DNA from 2 places in the Clostridium aromativorans genome. Region 1 is predicted to be linked to the other one. Evidence: a T-box and tRNA genes for the amino acid it is inferred to sense, from the RefSeq annotation. Region 1 holds a T-box; the other holds one or more tRNA genes.

Evidence for each region. A T-box is a leader RNA that pairs with one kind of tRNA and senses whether it is charged. The one in region 1 lies ahead of thrS (threonine--tRNA ligase), so its partner is inferred to be a tRNA-Thr.
Region 2: it encodes a tRNA-Thr, which carries the amino acid that the T-box ahead of thrS (threonine--tRNA ligase) is inferred to sense. The anticodon was not compared.

The regions. Positions count from the first base shown of each region.
Region 1 is NZ_JAJJPB010000001.1:30,387-37,841, forward strand. Features, by position in the region: gene LN736_RS00110 (TrmH family RNA methyltransferase) at 1-63, opposite strand, end outside; gene rplT (50S ribosomal protein L20) at 167-526, opposite strand; gene rpmI (50S ribosomal protein L35) at 551-748, opposite strand; gene infC (translation initiation factor IF-3) at 764-1,288, opposite strand; ribosomal protein L20 leader region at 1,306-1,433, opposite strand; gene thrS (threonine--tRNA ligase) at 1,483-3,396, opposite strand; T-box leader at 3,477-3,702, opposite strand; gene ytxC (putative sporulation protein YtxC) at 3,768-4,670, opposite strand; tRNA gene LN736_RS00140 (tRNA-Val) at 4,921-4,996, shown strand; tRNA gene LN736_RS00145 (tRNA-Asp) at 5,003-5,079, shown strand; tRNA gene LN736_RS00150 (tRNA-Phe) at 5,083-5,158, shown strand; tRNA gene LN736_RS00155 (tRNA-Gly) at 5,173-5,247, shown strand; tRNA gene LN736_RS00160 (tRNA-Cys) at 5,257-5,330, shown strand; gene LN736_RS00165 (HAMP domain-containing sensor histidine kinase) at 5,404-6,771, opposite strand; gene LN736_RS00170 (response regulator transcription factor) at 6,755-7,444, opposite strand.
Region 2 is NZ_JAJJPB010000001.1:422,436-429,890, forward strand. Features, by position in the region: gene LN736_RS02010 (ComF family protein) at 1-197, opposite strand, end outside; gene LN736_RS02015 (hypothetical protein) at 170-1,195, opposite strand; gene recD2 (SF1B family DNA helicase RecD2) at 1,179-3,416, opposite strand; gene metK (methionine adenosyltransferase) at 3,526-4,701, opposite strand; SAM riboswitch class I at 4,772-4,876, opposite strand; tRNA gene LN736_RS02030 (tRNA-Tyr) at 4,948-5,032, opposite strand; tRNA gene LN736_RS02035 (tRNA-Thr) at 5,038-5,113, opposite strand; tRNA gene LN736_RS02040 (tRNA-Val) at 5,135-5,210, opposite strand; tRNA gene LN736_RS02045 (tRNA-Tyr) at 5,218-5,302, opposite strand; tRNA gene LN736_RS02050 (tRNA-Thr) at 5,308-5,383, opposite strand; gene yyaC (spore protease YyaC) at 5,659-6,198, shown strand; gene mreB (rod shape-determining protein) at 6,222-7,253, opposite strand; gene spoIIID (sporulation transcriptional regulator SpoIIID) at 7,354-7,455, opposite strand, start outside.

The DNA.
Region 1 (7,455 bases):
TTTTTCCTTCAATTTTCTAGCCTGTTTTATTTGTAGATTGTCTTTGCTCCTTATTATATCCATCTACATACCCTCATAATCCATATTGTAAAAATCAAGTGATTTCTTTAAATTCACATGAATTAACAAGTCATGTAAATCTAAAAACCACTTGATATAGTATAATTTATGCACTCAGTTGTTTTTTTGCTATGTCAACCAATTCAGTAAATGTCTTTGGATCATTTATTGCTATTTCAGAAAGCATTTTTCTATTCACATCAATACCTGCTGTCTTTATCCCATTTATGAATTTTGAATAGGAAAGCCCATTTATTCTGGCTGCAGCATTTATTCTAGCTATCCAGAGTTTCCTGAAATCTCTCTTTTTTAATTTTCTTCCTATATATGCATTTCTTAAAGCTCTTATGACTGTTTCATTGGCTGATTTAAACAACCTGCTCTTGCCGCCATAATAACCTTTTGCGAGCTTTAGTATCTTCCTATGATGCTTACGAGCATTCACAGCTCTTTTTACCCTTGCCATTTTAAAACCTCCTTTTAGAATACTTTATACATAAGGTATTAATTTTTTCATCACTTTTTCTTGAGCTTCTGCTACATATCCTGCCTTCCTAAGATTTCTCTTAGTCTTTGCGCTTTTTTTAGTCAATATGTGACTTTTATAAGCTTTTGATCTCTTTAACTTGCCTGTTCCTGTAACTTTAAATCTCTTTGCCGCACTTCTTTTTGTCTTCATTTTTGGCATAATAACTTCCTCCTCTCAATTATGCTTTTTTGTTGATAATGTCATTATCATATTCCTGCCCTCAAGTTTTGGCTGCTTTTCTATTACGCTGATATCTTCAAGTTTAGAGTAAAAATTATCTAAAATTTTTTTACCCATAAAAGAATGACCAGCCTCTCTGCCTCTAAATCTTATAGTGACTTTAACTTTATCACCTGTAAGCAAAAATTTTTTTGCATTCTTAGCTTTAATAGAAATATCATGTTCTTCAATAGTTGGGCTGAGTCTCACTTCTTTTATATTGGTAATTTTCTGCTTTTTTCTAGCTTCTTTTTCCCTTTTAGATTGTTCATAAATAAACTTTCCATAATTCATTATTTTACAAACTGGAGGGTTTGCCTTTGGAGATATCATAACCAGATCCAATTCTTTTTCCTCAGCAAGTTTTAAAGCTCTTTCTAAAGATACAATTTCAGCCTCATCTCCATCATTTGGAACTACTCTTACTCTTTTTGCAGCTATCTCATCATTTAAAAGAAAACCTTTATTTATATTATTCACCTCCTAAGTGAATCAAACAAAAAATATGAAAAAGGACGACTTACGCCGTCCTCTAAATACATGCAATAGAAAATTTATAATAAAATTTTCATAACCTTACTGGCCATGCCGTAAGGTGAGAAACGGCTAGTTTCTGCTTGACAAATTGTATTATACTATTTTTGTCATTACAAGTCAATACAAAATTATATCAGTTATATGTCACTTACTTTTTTGGAAATTTCCTCTTTAAGTTTAGATATAAAATCATCTAAAGACATAGCTCCTAAATCTCCATCTTTTCTATTTCTAACGGATATATTCTGTTCTTTTACCTCTTTATCCCCCAGGATAATCATATAGGGCACTTTCTGCATCTGAGCTTCTCTTATCTTGTAGCCTATCTTTTCATTTCTAACATCGGCTTCCACTCTTATATCCTGATCTTTAAGTCTTTTAATCACTTCTTCCGCATATTCTTTCTGATTATCTGTAATGTCCATAACTTCTACCTGGACTGGTGCAAGCCAAGCCGGAAACGCCCCTGCATATTGTTCTATGAGTATTCCTATAAATCTCTCTATGGATCCAAATATAGTTCTGTGCACCATAACCGGCCTGTGTTTTTCTCCATCTGCCCCTATATAAGTTAGATCAAATTTCTCTGGCATCTGGAAATCCAACTGTACTGTTCCACACTGCCATGTTCTTCCAATGCAGTCCTTCAAATGGAAATCTATCTTAGGGCCATAAAAAGCTCCATCCCCTTCATTGATTTTATAATCAAGCCCTGATACCTTTAATGCAGTTTTAAGGCCCTCAGTTGCAGCTTCCCATTCCTCCTCGCTTCCCATGGAATTTTCAGGTCTTGTGGAAAGTTCAACAAAATATTCAAATCCAAACACCTTATAAAAATCGTCTATAAGTTTTATAACTTGAGTGATTTCATGGGTAATATCCTCTCTCGCAACAAATATATGAGCATCATCTTGAGTAAAGCACCTTACCCTCATAAGTCCGTGAAGTGCTCCTGATTTTTCATGTCTATGGACAATTCCCATTTCACCATACCTTTTAGGTAAATCCCTATAGGAACGTATATCACTCTTGTAAACAAGTATAGATCCTGGACAGTTCATAGGTTTTATAGCATAATTTTCACCGTCTATTTTGGTAAAATACATATTTTCCTTATAGTGATCCCAGTGTCCTGACTGATGCCACAATCCTTCATTTAACAAAATCGGAGTCATTATTTCATCATAATCAGCTTTTCTATGCATTTCTCTCCAAAAGTTTTGAAGCTCATTTCTAATTATCATTCCCTTTGGATGGAAAAATGGAAATCCAGGTCCCTCTTCATGCATACTGAACAGATCCAATTCTTTGCCCAATTTTCTATGATCTCTCTTCTTAGCCTCTTCCATCATCTTCAAATAGTTTTCCAGATCACTTTTCTTTTCAAATGCAGTCCCATATATTCTCTGGAGCATTTTGTTCTTTTCATCTCCACGCCAATAGGCACCTGCTATGGAAAGGAGTTTTATTGCTTTTGCTTTCCCAGTAGAAGGTAAATGTGGTCCCGCACATAAATCCACAAAATCACCCTGCCTGTAAAAGGATATAACTTCACCTTCTGGCAGATCCTTTATCAATTCCACTTTATAAGGTTCTTTTCTATCTTCCATAAATTTTATAGCTTCTGCCCTTGGAAGTTCAAATCTCTCCAATTTGATATCTTCTTTTACTATCTTGTTCATCTCATTTTCAATCTTAACTAACAATTCTGGTGTAAATGAAAAATCTGCGTCTACATCATAGTAAAATCCTGAATCTATGGCAGGTCCTATGGCAAGTTTAACATCTGGATACAGCCTTTTTATAGCTTGAGCAAGTATGTGAGAAACTGTGTGTCTCAATATTTTTTTACCATCTTCATCTTCAAAAGTGAGAATTTCAAGTTTACAATCACCATTTATTGGATGATAGAGTTCAACTACTTCACCATCTAACTTAGCACCCAGCGCTTTTTTCTTCAGAGAAGTACTCAATTTTTCCGCCACATCAATTACCTTTAATCCCTTCTCCACTTCTATTTTGTTACCATTTTTAAGGCTTATATTTATCATTTTTATTCCTCCTTTACAAACTTTTCTAATTTCGAATTTTTATTTAACTATAAAAATAAATAAAAAAATACTCCTCCCTCTACTGGGACGAGTATTACCGTGGTTCCACCCAACTTAATAGTATAAGCAAAGATCACAAATACTATTCTCTCTACCTTTAACGCTGGCTAACGGAAATACTTACAAAACTTCAGTATACAACTCCTGGGTGGTTTTCAATAGATTTCATTTAAGGGATATTTCAGCACACAATCCCTCTCTCTTAAAACAATTGATCTATTTACTCTTCCCTTTCATAGCTTTTACTTCTACTTGGCTTCATTATATTATTCCAAAATGATTATGTCAATAAAAAAATAGAATTTTGTAGTTTATATTCTATTAAGATGATTTTTTATAGACTCACATGTACTGCAATTATTGCAAAATCTAACTCTGTCAGTAAAAACTTTTTCAATGGTATTTATCAATTCTGGATTTTTACAATTTTCAGCACAGTGAATTACTATTTCATTGGGTGAAGTAGTTATAAGTGCACTTATCAAAATATCATCTAAATCTGAATTTGTATCTTTATTACGATTTAATTCCTTTAAATCTCTAAAAAAGCTTTCTGTTATATCCTGCTCTTTATCTCTTATTATATATTTACCATTATTATCTATTATTATACTTAAATAATCTATTTTACTTTCCTGAATTTCTACAAAATATTTTAAAAGCTTTATAAATTCATTATATTCTTTATTTACCATATATTTTTCCACTACTTTATCAACTATACTTTCTAAATCGTCTAAAAGTTCTTTTATTCTAAAAGTCACAAATCCATCTATATTTATTTCATTGTTCTCACTTATACAACTTGATATTTTATCTAGTATCTCATTTCTTTTATTTATACAGGATATAGAATTATCATCTATAATTTTCATCTCGCCCTTTAGCACTCTTATACTTTCTAGTTTGATTTCTTCCAATTCATCATATTTGAGAAAAAAATATTCATCAGACAAAAAATTCAAGATATCTTTTTCACAAAATTCCTCTATTACTATACCATATATAATATTTGCAACATACATATTGAATATATTCATAAGTTTGCTATTAATTTCTCTATCACAAAATAACTTAAGGAAGTGAGTATCAGATTCTATACTTTCATATATCCCAATAAGCACACCTTTATGTCTAAAATATTCCTTTAATTCCTGGATTCCCTGTATTACATTTTCTCTTTCTTTATTGTAAACTATAGTTAATAACAGCATTATTCACACTCCCTTCAAAAATAGTATGCATCTAAACAAAATCTATATTCAAATTTCTATTGTCAAATATCGACATACTAAAATCAACATTTTCAAAATATTGATCAATATATAGAATAAATTCCAAATAAGAATATATTAGCAACAATTTTGAAATCCACTACAGCCCGGCTGATTTTTTTATGCAAGGTATTGACAATATATAGAACTCAATATATAATATGAATTGTCGTGGTAATAATGTGCTTATGGGCGCATAGCTCAGCTGGGAGAGCATCTGCCTTACAAGCAGAGGGTCACAGGTTCGAGCCCTGTTGTGCCCACCATATTATGGCCCAGTGGCTCAGTTGGTTAGAGTGCCGGCCTGTCACGCCGGAGGTCGAGGGTCCGAACCCCTTCTGGGTCGCCATGTGGCCAGATAGCTCAGTCGGTAGAGCAGAGGACTGAAAATCCTCGTGTCCCTGGTTCGATTCCTGGTCTGGCCACCATTTATTTTAAATGTGCGGGAGTGGCTCAGTGGTAGAGCGTCACCTTGCCAAGGTGAACGTCGCGGGTTCAAATCCCGTCTTCCGCTCCATTTATACACGGCGCTATAGCCAAGTGGTAAGGCAGAGGTCTGCAAAACCTTCATCCCCAGTTCAAATCTGGGTGGCGCCTCCAAATTAAACAAAAGATAGTCTAGTTACTGAGATTTTAGTAACTAGACTATCTTTTTTATCGATTCACTTAAGTTTTAGCACTTTACATCCATGAATATTTTAAACACCAGCTTCTCGTTTTCCCTACATGCCTTTACAAACCCACCGTGGTGTTTGACTATTTCTCTTACAATGGACAAGCCCAGGCCGCTGCCCTCTTTTTTTCTGGACAAATCACCTTTATACAGTCTTTCAAAAAAATTTTCTATATCTTCATCGCCAACTGGAGTTTCAGGAACATTTGATACTGAAACCACTGAATAAAAACTATCATTGTATTTTTCCCTGCTTACATTGAATTCAACAATTGTACCATCTTTAGAATACTTGAGCGCATTGCTTAAAAGATTATTCACTGCCCTCAGAAACAGATTGGGATCTGCTTTGATACCAATAGATTCCTGAGGTAATTTGAGTGAAAGCTTCAAGCCTTTCCGTATAAATTCATCTTCCTCTTCTTCAGCCACCTGCCGTGCCAATTCATTTAACTCCAGACATTGCCTTTCAAGTATTATGTCCTTAGAAGACAGTTTCGAATATTCGAAAAAATCATCCAGCATACTTTTTAAATACAATCCTTTTTTATTCATTATATCTATATAATCCTCAAGTTCACGTTTCGAATCATATTTTCCATTTTTAATCATGTCTATATACCCCAGTATAGTAGTTAAAGGAGTTCTCAGATCATGGGATATATTGGTTAAGAATTCATTTCTGTTTTTCTCCTCTCCTTCAATCCTTGAAGCCATATAATTTATGTCTTCAGATAATTCTCTAAGTTCGTTTTTATATTTAAGAGGGACTCTTTCGGATAGATCGCCTTCGGCAATACTTCTAACTGTTGATTTTATTTTGGATATATAAGATATGCGTTTCCATATGAGCGTGAAAAATACAATTATGAAGATTAAAATTGCCATTACACCTACAATATTGCTATTATCCAATTTACCATAGCCAGTATATATGTAATACAGATAATACCCATCTTTTAGGTAATCACACCTGGTTATTTTAACCAGATTATCTCTATGGGCATTTAAAAATTTAAATGTTCTTTTTCCATTTTCAATCTGATCATTATCTATACTTTTAATTTCTCTATTATTTGAAGCTATCACCCCTCCATCTTTTCTCACTACAAAAATAAAATAGGTCATACTATATTCTCTGTCCATATATTTTTGTAATTTTCCGGAATTATTCATATCCATATTTTTCAAGTCCTGTTCAACTGGGGCAATCATGTTTTTATATATATATTCAGGAGTGCCATTATAACTATTCAAAAAAGAACCCAAAACAAATTCTCTCAAAAAAACTGCAAGTACAAGTGATATAATCACCGAAAAAACTGCAGAAAAAGCCAGTTCACTCCTGAGTTTAAATATCCTTTTCAATTTTATAACCTACTCCCCATATAGTTTTTATGTATTTACCCTGCTTAACACTATCTCCCAGTTTTCTCCTTAAATTTTTAACATGCATGGTTACAGTATTGTCATTTTCCAGAAAGGTATCCTTCCAGATTATCTCATAGAGTGTCCTGGTGGAATATACCCGTCCCCTATTTGATGCCAGCGTGTACAAAATTTCATATTCCTTTGGAGTAAGCACAACTTCCACATTATCTTTTTTTACTGTATGCTCCAGGGTATTTATTTCTATATCCCTAATTTTCAGCATATGGTTTTGCAAGGTATTACCGGCTTTAGCTCTCCTGAGTACAGCCAGCACCCTTAAAGAGAGTTCCGTAAAATCAAAGGGCTTTACTATATAATCATCACATCCAGCTATGAATCCCCTTATCTTGTCCATTTGCTGATCTTTTGCAGTGAGAAGTATAACAGGTAATTTTGAGAATTTCCTGAGTTTAGACAGCATGGTATATCCGTCCATCTTGGGCATCATAATGTCCAGAATTATCAGAGAGACTGGCTTTGATTTTAAAATTTCCAGGCCTTTCTCTCCATCAGAAGCATTATATACTGGATAACCTTCCTTTTGAAAATAATTTATAAGCATGTTTCTTATGTCATCGTCATCATCTATTATCAATATATTTTCCCTCACATCAATCACCC
Region 2 (7,455 bases), 390 kb from region 1:
CAGTTAAATTGACAGTTGTTGCTTTCAATTTGAAATCTATCCCTGCAAATTTTTATATTATCCTTACAAGTCCTACATATATTTTCACCGTCATATATATCCTTCTTGCAGAGTACACATTTCTCATCATTACAGTATATCAATCCCAATACACAATCCCACAAAAAAGCTAAATTTTCAACAAACCCATATCCCATGCTTCTCTGTTAAAGTTCCTGGTTATATCTCCGGCTTTTTCCATATCTTTCGTTTCTAAATTGGCTACCAATATAACCTCTCCCTTTACGTTCCTTCCACCTCTTTTCATACTCCCACATAAATAAACAAATTCTTTGTAGTTAAAATCCATATTATCAGCAAAATATACCATTATATTTGAATTTTTGCCATTAGATATAATCTGCTTGAAACTATCAGTTATCAATATTGAATCCTTCATTTCAAAAAACTTGCTCACAGATTTTTTACAGGATTCCTCTTTTTTGGTATAGCACAAGATATTTTTACATAAATTTTTACAATAATTATGTGTATAAGAATAAACGTTTGCTGCTTTAAATTCATCCGGAACATATATTATTGCTTTCTTACCTTCACTTAAAGACCATTTCAAATAGTCATATACTACAAATGGTATGTTCTTATTCATATCAAATCTAGTGAGTATAGTTCTAGGTTCTACTATAGGGCCTTCCCTCCCAATGGGGAAAAACAATTCTCTGCTATTTTCAAATATATTTTCTATGGAATATACAATCGCTTTACCCTGTTTATAAGTAAGTCTATCAATTAAATTAACTACCTCATATTTGTTGTATATCGAAAAGCTATTTATATCATCGTATATTACCAGCTGAAATTTCTTTTCTAATTTAAGCGCACTATGAAAACTACATACTTCAAGTAAACAATTCATATCGTTTCCTTCTTTTTTTATGTAGGCATAATTCCTAAAATCCGTATATTTTTTTACATTTTTTATTATACTAACTCTATTAGGTTTCTCATCCGTAATATAAATTACATTTTTATTTTGTCTAACATAGGTTATAATAATATCTATAAAAAACTCGGAAGAATTGTATGGAACAGAAATAATGCTTAGAAAATGTTCTCCAGACCCATTCCATTTCACTATTTCACTCTTTATTTGCTCCATTTTACTTATAAAATTCGTACTATTCCAAAGTAACATCCGTTTCACTCTCCATTATATCCATTATTCTGTATTTTAATAACGAATACCTTTCAAAACTTCTATTGTTATTTATCATAAAACTTAAAGCCCTTAAATCTCCTACCAATACCACCATCTGCTTTGCTCTAGTTATGGCAGTATACAATAAATTCCTGTTCATCAGCAAAGGAGGCCCCATAAATATTGGAAGAACAATTACCGGAAATTCGCTGCCTTGACTTTTATGTATAGTTATTGCATAAGACAAATCCAATTCATCTAAGTGCATACTATCATATACGACCCTTTTGTCCTCATCAAATACAACAGTCAATGTATTTTTTTCCTCATCTATGCACTCGATATATCCAAAATCGCCATTAAAAATTCCTATACCTTCTTCTGGATTTTGTTCTGAAATTCCAGTCCATTTCAAAGTATAATCATTTTTAATCTGCATTACCTTGTCACCCACTCTAAAGACAGTATTCCCAATTTTCTTTTCCTTCTTTTCCAAAGATTTTGGATTTAACACTTCCTGAAGTCTTGAATTTAAGTTGGATACTCCCAAAATCCCCTTCCTCATTGGAGACAATATCTGAATATGCTGCATTTTATTCCACTTTTTATTGAAATTTGGCAATCTTCTATCGATCAATCCCATGAGTATATCCATTATAGCAGAGGGTTCTCTACATTTTATAAAATAGAAATCCTTTAGTTTTCTGTTTAAAATAGGCATTTCCCCTGAATTTATCTTATGTGCATTCACTATGATCATGCTTTCCCTGGATTGTCTGAATATCTCCTTTAATCTAACTACCTTAATACAGCCACTATCAATAAAATCTCTGAGTACATTCCCCGGTCCCACTGAGGGCAGCTGCTGGGCATCTCCTACTATTACAAGTCTGGTTCCAACTGAAATAGCCTTTAATAAATTATTCATAAGCATTATGTCTATCATAGAAGCCTCATCTATAATTACCACATCACATTGAAGAGGTGACTCTTCTCCTCTAGAGAAAAACATGGATTCCTCATCATTTTCTACTCCCATATCAAGCAGCCTGTGTATAGTTTTTGCCTCTCTTTTAGTAGCCTCTGACATTCTTTTTGCTGCTCTCCCAGTAGGTGCACCCATAAGGACTTTATAATTTGCCTTCTCAAACAACTGAATTATACAATTTATAATTGTGGTTTTTCCCGTACCAGGCCCTCCTGTTATTATTTCTACACCATTTTTTACCGCTCCTTCAATAGCTTCTTTTTGAGAAGGTGCAAATTCAATGTGATTTACATTCTCAAAATTTTCAATCTCCTTATTTACATCAAAGCCTATATTCTCATAATTTGAAAAAGCTAGGGTTAAAATCTTTTTGGTTACACTCAATTCGCAATAGTAATATGCCATCGGAAACACACATAGTTTATCCTCATATTTTTCTAATTTTATTTTGCCATTTATTGAGTTCTCATATATATTCTTTTCTAATTCTTCTTCAGTTACTCCAAGTATATCTTTACCTTCCTTTATAAGTCTGTCTATGGGCATATAAGTATTTCCTAAACTACAAAACTGATTTACTACATACCTTATTCCGCTCTGTATCCTAAAATCAGAATTCTTTTCTATTCCAAGACTAGCAGCTATTCTATCGGCCGTTTTAAATCCTATCCCACCTATTTCTTCCGTAAGTATATAGGGATTTTCTTTTACCTTACGCACAGAATCACTTCCAAATTTCTTGTGTATTTTTACACACTGATTTGGAGTTACCCCATAAGTTTGTAAAAATATCATTATGTTCCTTATCTCATTTTGCCTGGAATAAGACTCTGCTATTAGAGCTATTTTTTTCTCTCCTATACCTTCTATTTCCCTTAGTCTATCTATGTTATCATCTAATACATGAAGAGTATCTTCTCCAAATTTCTTGACTATTTTTCTTGCAGTGACAGGTCCTATGCCCGATATTATTCCTGAAGCTAAATATCTTTCTATACCAGTAATAGTATTAGGCACTATTTCTTCAGAAACTTTAACTTTAAACTGACGCCCGAACTGAGGATGCAGTACCCATTCCCCCATGACCTTTAAATTCTTTCCCTCAGTTATATAGGGTATACAGCCTACTATAGTTACTATGTTCTCTCCTTCTTTCATTTTAGCAACTACATATCCATTGTCCTTATTTTGAAATATTACATCTTCTATAGTTCCCTGTAAATCCTGCATAGAATCTCTCCCATTTCAATATAACATATCATTTGAGTATAATTATAACACATCAATCCAATTTTAAAAAAGCTCTGTATAATTTATCATATACAAAGCTTTTGAATTTCTAAATATATTTTTTTATATCTTCGACTTTATCTAATCTCTCCCAGGGCAAATCTATATCTGTTCTTCCAAAATGTCCATAGGCTGCAACCTGTTTATATATAGGTCTTCTTAAATCCAAATCTCTTATTATAGCAGCAGGTCTCAGATCAAATACCTTTTCCACTATGTCAACTATTTTCTCCTCTGGCATTTTTCCTGTACCAAAAGTATCTATATTTATGGACACAGGCTTTGCTACTCCTATGGCATAAGCAAGTTGTATTTCCAATTTATCTGCCACACCTGCAGCTATCAAATTCTTCGCCACCCATCTTGCAGCATAGGCAGCTGATCTATCCACTTTAGTCGGATCTTTTCCCGAAAATGCTCCGCCGCCATGTCTTCCATATCCACCATAGGTATCCACTATTATCTTTCTTCCTGTAAGTCCTGAATCCCCTTGGGGTCCACCAACTACAAATCTTCCTGTAGGGTTTATAAGATATTTAGTATTTTCATCTAAGAAATCGGATGGTACAATTGGCTTTATGACATTCTCAATTATATCTCTTTCAATCTGTTCTTTAGTTTCCAATTCATCATGTTGGGCAGATACAACTATAGTGTCAACTCTAATGGGTTTATCGCCCTCATATTCTATAGTAACCTGAGTTTTACCATCCGGTCTTAAATAGTTCAAGATACCATCTTTTCTGACCTGAGAAAGCCTTTTTGCCAGTTTATGAGCTAGGCTTATTGGCATAGGCATGTATTCAGGAGTTTCATTAGTGGCAAATCCAAACATCATACCTTGATCTCCGGCTCCTATAGCATCTATTTCTTCCATTTGTCCTTTTTTTGCTTCTAAAGACTTATTAACACCAATTGCTATATCTGATGATTGTTCATCTATTGAAGTTATCACAGAACAAGTATCGCAATCAAATCCATATTTAGCCCTGGTATATCCTATTTCCTTTACAGTTTTTCTAACTATTTTGGGAATATCCACATAACACTTAGTCGATATTTCTCCCATAACCAATATCATGCCTGTAGTGGTAGCAGTTTCACAAGCTACTCTTCCATAAGGATCTTGTTCCAATATAGCATCCAGAATAGCATCTGAAATCTGATCACACATTTTATCCGGGTGTCCTTCTGTAACTGATTCAGACGTAAATAATTTTCTCACTTTCAATACCTCCACACTATATAAAAATAAAAACCTCTTCAAGTAAGAAGAGGTTAAATAATTAACTGCTCTCTTATCTTGCAAAGTCAACTTGCAGGAATTGGCACCTTGGCAAAATTTCTACTGGTTGCCGGGTTTCATCGGGCCATTTTCCCTCCACCTCTCTGGATAAGAGCTTTTATTATGAGCTTACAATATTTACAAAAAATCCTTATAAAATAAAAAACACTCCAATAGTGCTTTTTATGGTGGAGGAAGATGGATTCGAACCATCGAAGTCACTGACAACAGATTTACAGTCTGCCCCCTTTGGCCACTCGGGAATTCCTCCACATTTGGTGCTGGCAGTAGGCTTCGAACCCACGACCTACTGATTACAAGTCAGTTGCTCTACCTGCTGAGCTATGCCAGCTTATTTTGTTATATAAAATAATGGTGGGCACAACAGGGCTCGAACCTGTGACCCTCTGCTTGTAAGGCAGATGCTCTCCCAGCTGAGCTATGCGCCCACAGTATTGGTGGAGGAAGATGGATTCGAACCATCGAAGTCACTGACAACAGATTTACAGTCTGCCCCCTTTGGCCACTCGGGAATTCCTCCACATTTGGTGCTGGCAGTAGGCTTCGAACCCACAACCTACTGATTACAAGTCAGTTGCTCTACCTGCTGAGCTATGCCAGCTTATTTATATAAAACCACATTTTAGATAAAATATAAAGGCATTTAACGTTTAACGTAGTTTAGTATACATTTTTACAAGATTATTTTCAAATTTCATATTTGAGTAAAATTTAATATTAAACGTTTATTTCTCTGCCTACCTCGTTATTTCTTTTAAAATCATATACCTCTATTTTAGTCCTAATAATTTACATGATTTCATCATATAAATTATATATAGTGTTTGCTGTGAACATTATCCATAAGCATTGTATACATAAAAGAAGGTGAATATATTGAGTAAAATAAAATCCAATTATAAAAACCCACTGGCATATTACGATTTAGCCCATTTTTTAAAAGATCACATCAACAAAGACACCGTTATAGTGTGCATTGGTACAGATAAATATATAGGAGATTGCCTTGGTCCTCTAGTAGGTACCCTATTAAAATGCAAGCATTTTCCTCTACCCGTTTATGGTACAATACCAGAGCCAATACACGCTTTAAACATTGAAAGTAAGTTAAACGAAATAAAATTGCTTCACCCCAATAATAATATTATAGGAATTGATGCTTGTCTAGGTGATCATGAAGCCATAGGTGAAATACAGGCAAGAGATTTCCCTGTACACCCTGGCAAAGGAGTAGGAAAATCTCTTCCAAACGTAGGAGATTCATCAATAATAGGGATAGTAGACTCAAACAGCAGTGAAGATGTATTCAGCAATACCAGCAACATACGCTTAAACCTAATTTTAAATATGGCTGAAGTAATACTCTATTCATTGATTCACTCATACTACCTCTACTACAATAAGATATTATTATAATATATATGATTTTACTCTTTTATTTAATCTATTAAAGTTATGTCATCGCCTGTAAAAATAACTTCCATTTTATCCAAATATTCAAGAACTTTACCTGTACCTAAAGCTACACAGGATATTGGATCTTCGGCTACATAAACGGGCACACAGGTAACTTCCTGTATTAAATCACTTAAGCCATTTAGCAAAGCTCCTCCTCCAGTCATAACTATGCCCTTTTCCGCTATATCTGCAGATAGTTCTGGAGGAGTTTTTTCCAATACCGCCTTGGTTGTATCTGCTATAGCATTTACAGTTTCCTTCAAAGCTATTCTCATCTCTTTAGAAGATATTTCCATGTTCTTAGGAAGTCCAGTGATTAAATCTCTTCCCCTTATTTCCATGCTATTTTCTTCATCCTTGTGAAATGCAGAACCTATTTTTATCTTTAAGTTTTCTGAAGTTCTCTCACCAATCATCAATTTATGTTCTTTTCTAATATATTTCATTATAGCTTCATCAAATTTGTCTCCTGCTACTTTAATTGAAGCCCTTACCACTATTCCTCCCAGTGAAATTATAGCCACATCGGTGGTTCCTCCTCCTATATCAATTACCATACTTCCACTCGCTTTAGTTATATCGATTCCAGCACCTATAGCTGCAGCCAATGGTTCTTCAATTAAAAATACTTTTTTTGCACCTGCATTTTTAGCTGCATCGATTACAGCTCTTTTTTCAACTTCAGTAGCCTCGCAGGGAATGCAAACAACTATCCTTGGCGCTGACATTCTCTTCTTCCCACAAGCTTTTCCTATAAAATACTTCAGCATTTTTTCCGTTACATCGTAATCGGATATAACTCCATCTTTTAACGGACGAATTGCAACAATATTACCCGGTGTCCTGCCTATCATCTGCCATGCTTCTTCTCCCACAGCCAGCACTCTATTTTTACTCTTATCTATGGCAACCACAGAAGGTTCTTTTAAAATTACCCCCTTGCCTTTAATATATACAAGCACCGTAGCCGTACCTAAGTCTATTCCCATATCAGTTCCTATATTAAAAAACATCCCTTTTTTCACTCCTACTCTAACTTGCTTTTCATAATAAAATGTAAATACATTTACTATTAATTATAATATCATATTATAATTATAATGGGAATGTTTTTTAACCTTCAATAGCTTTATATTTCATTTTGGTGGCCTTTCCACCTCTTATATGTCTTTCTGCTTTATTATAATCCAATATACTCTTGGCCTCCTGGGCAAC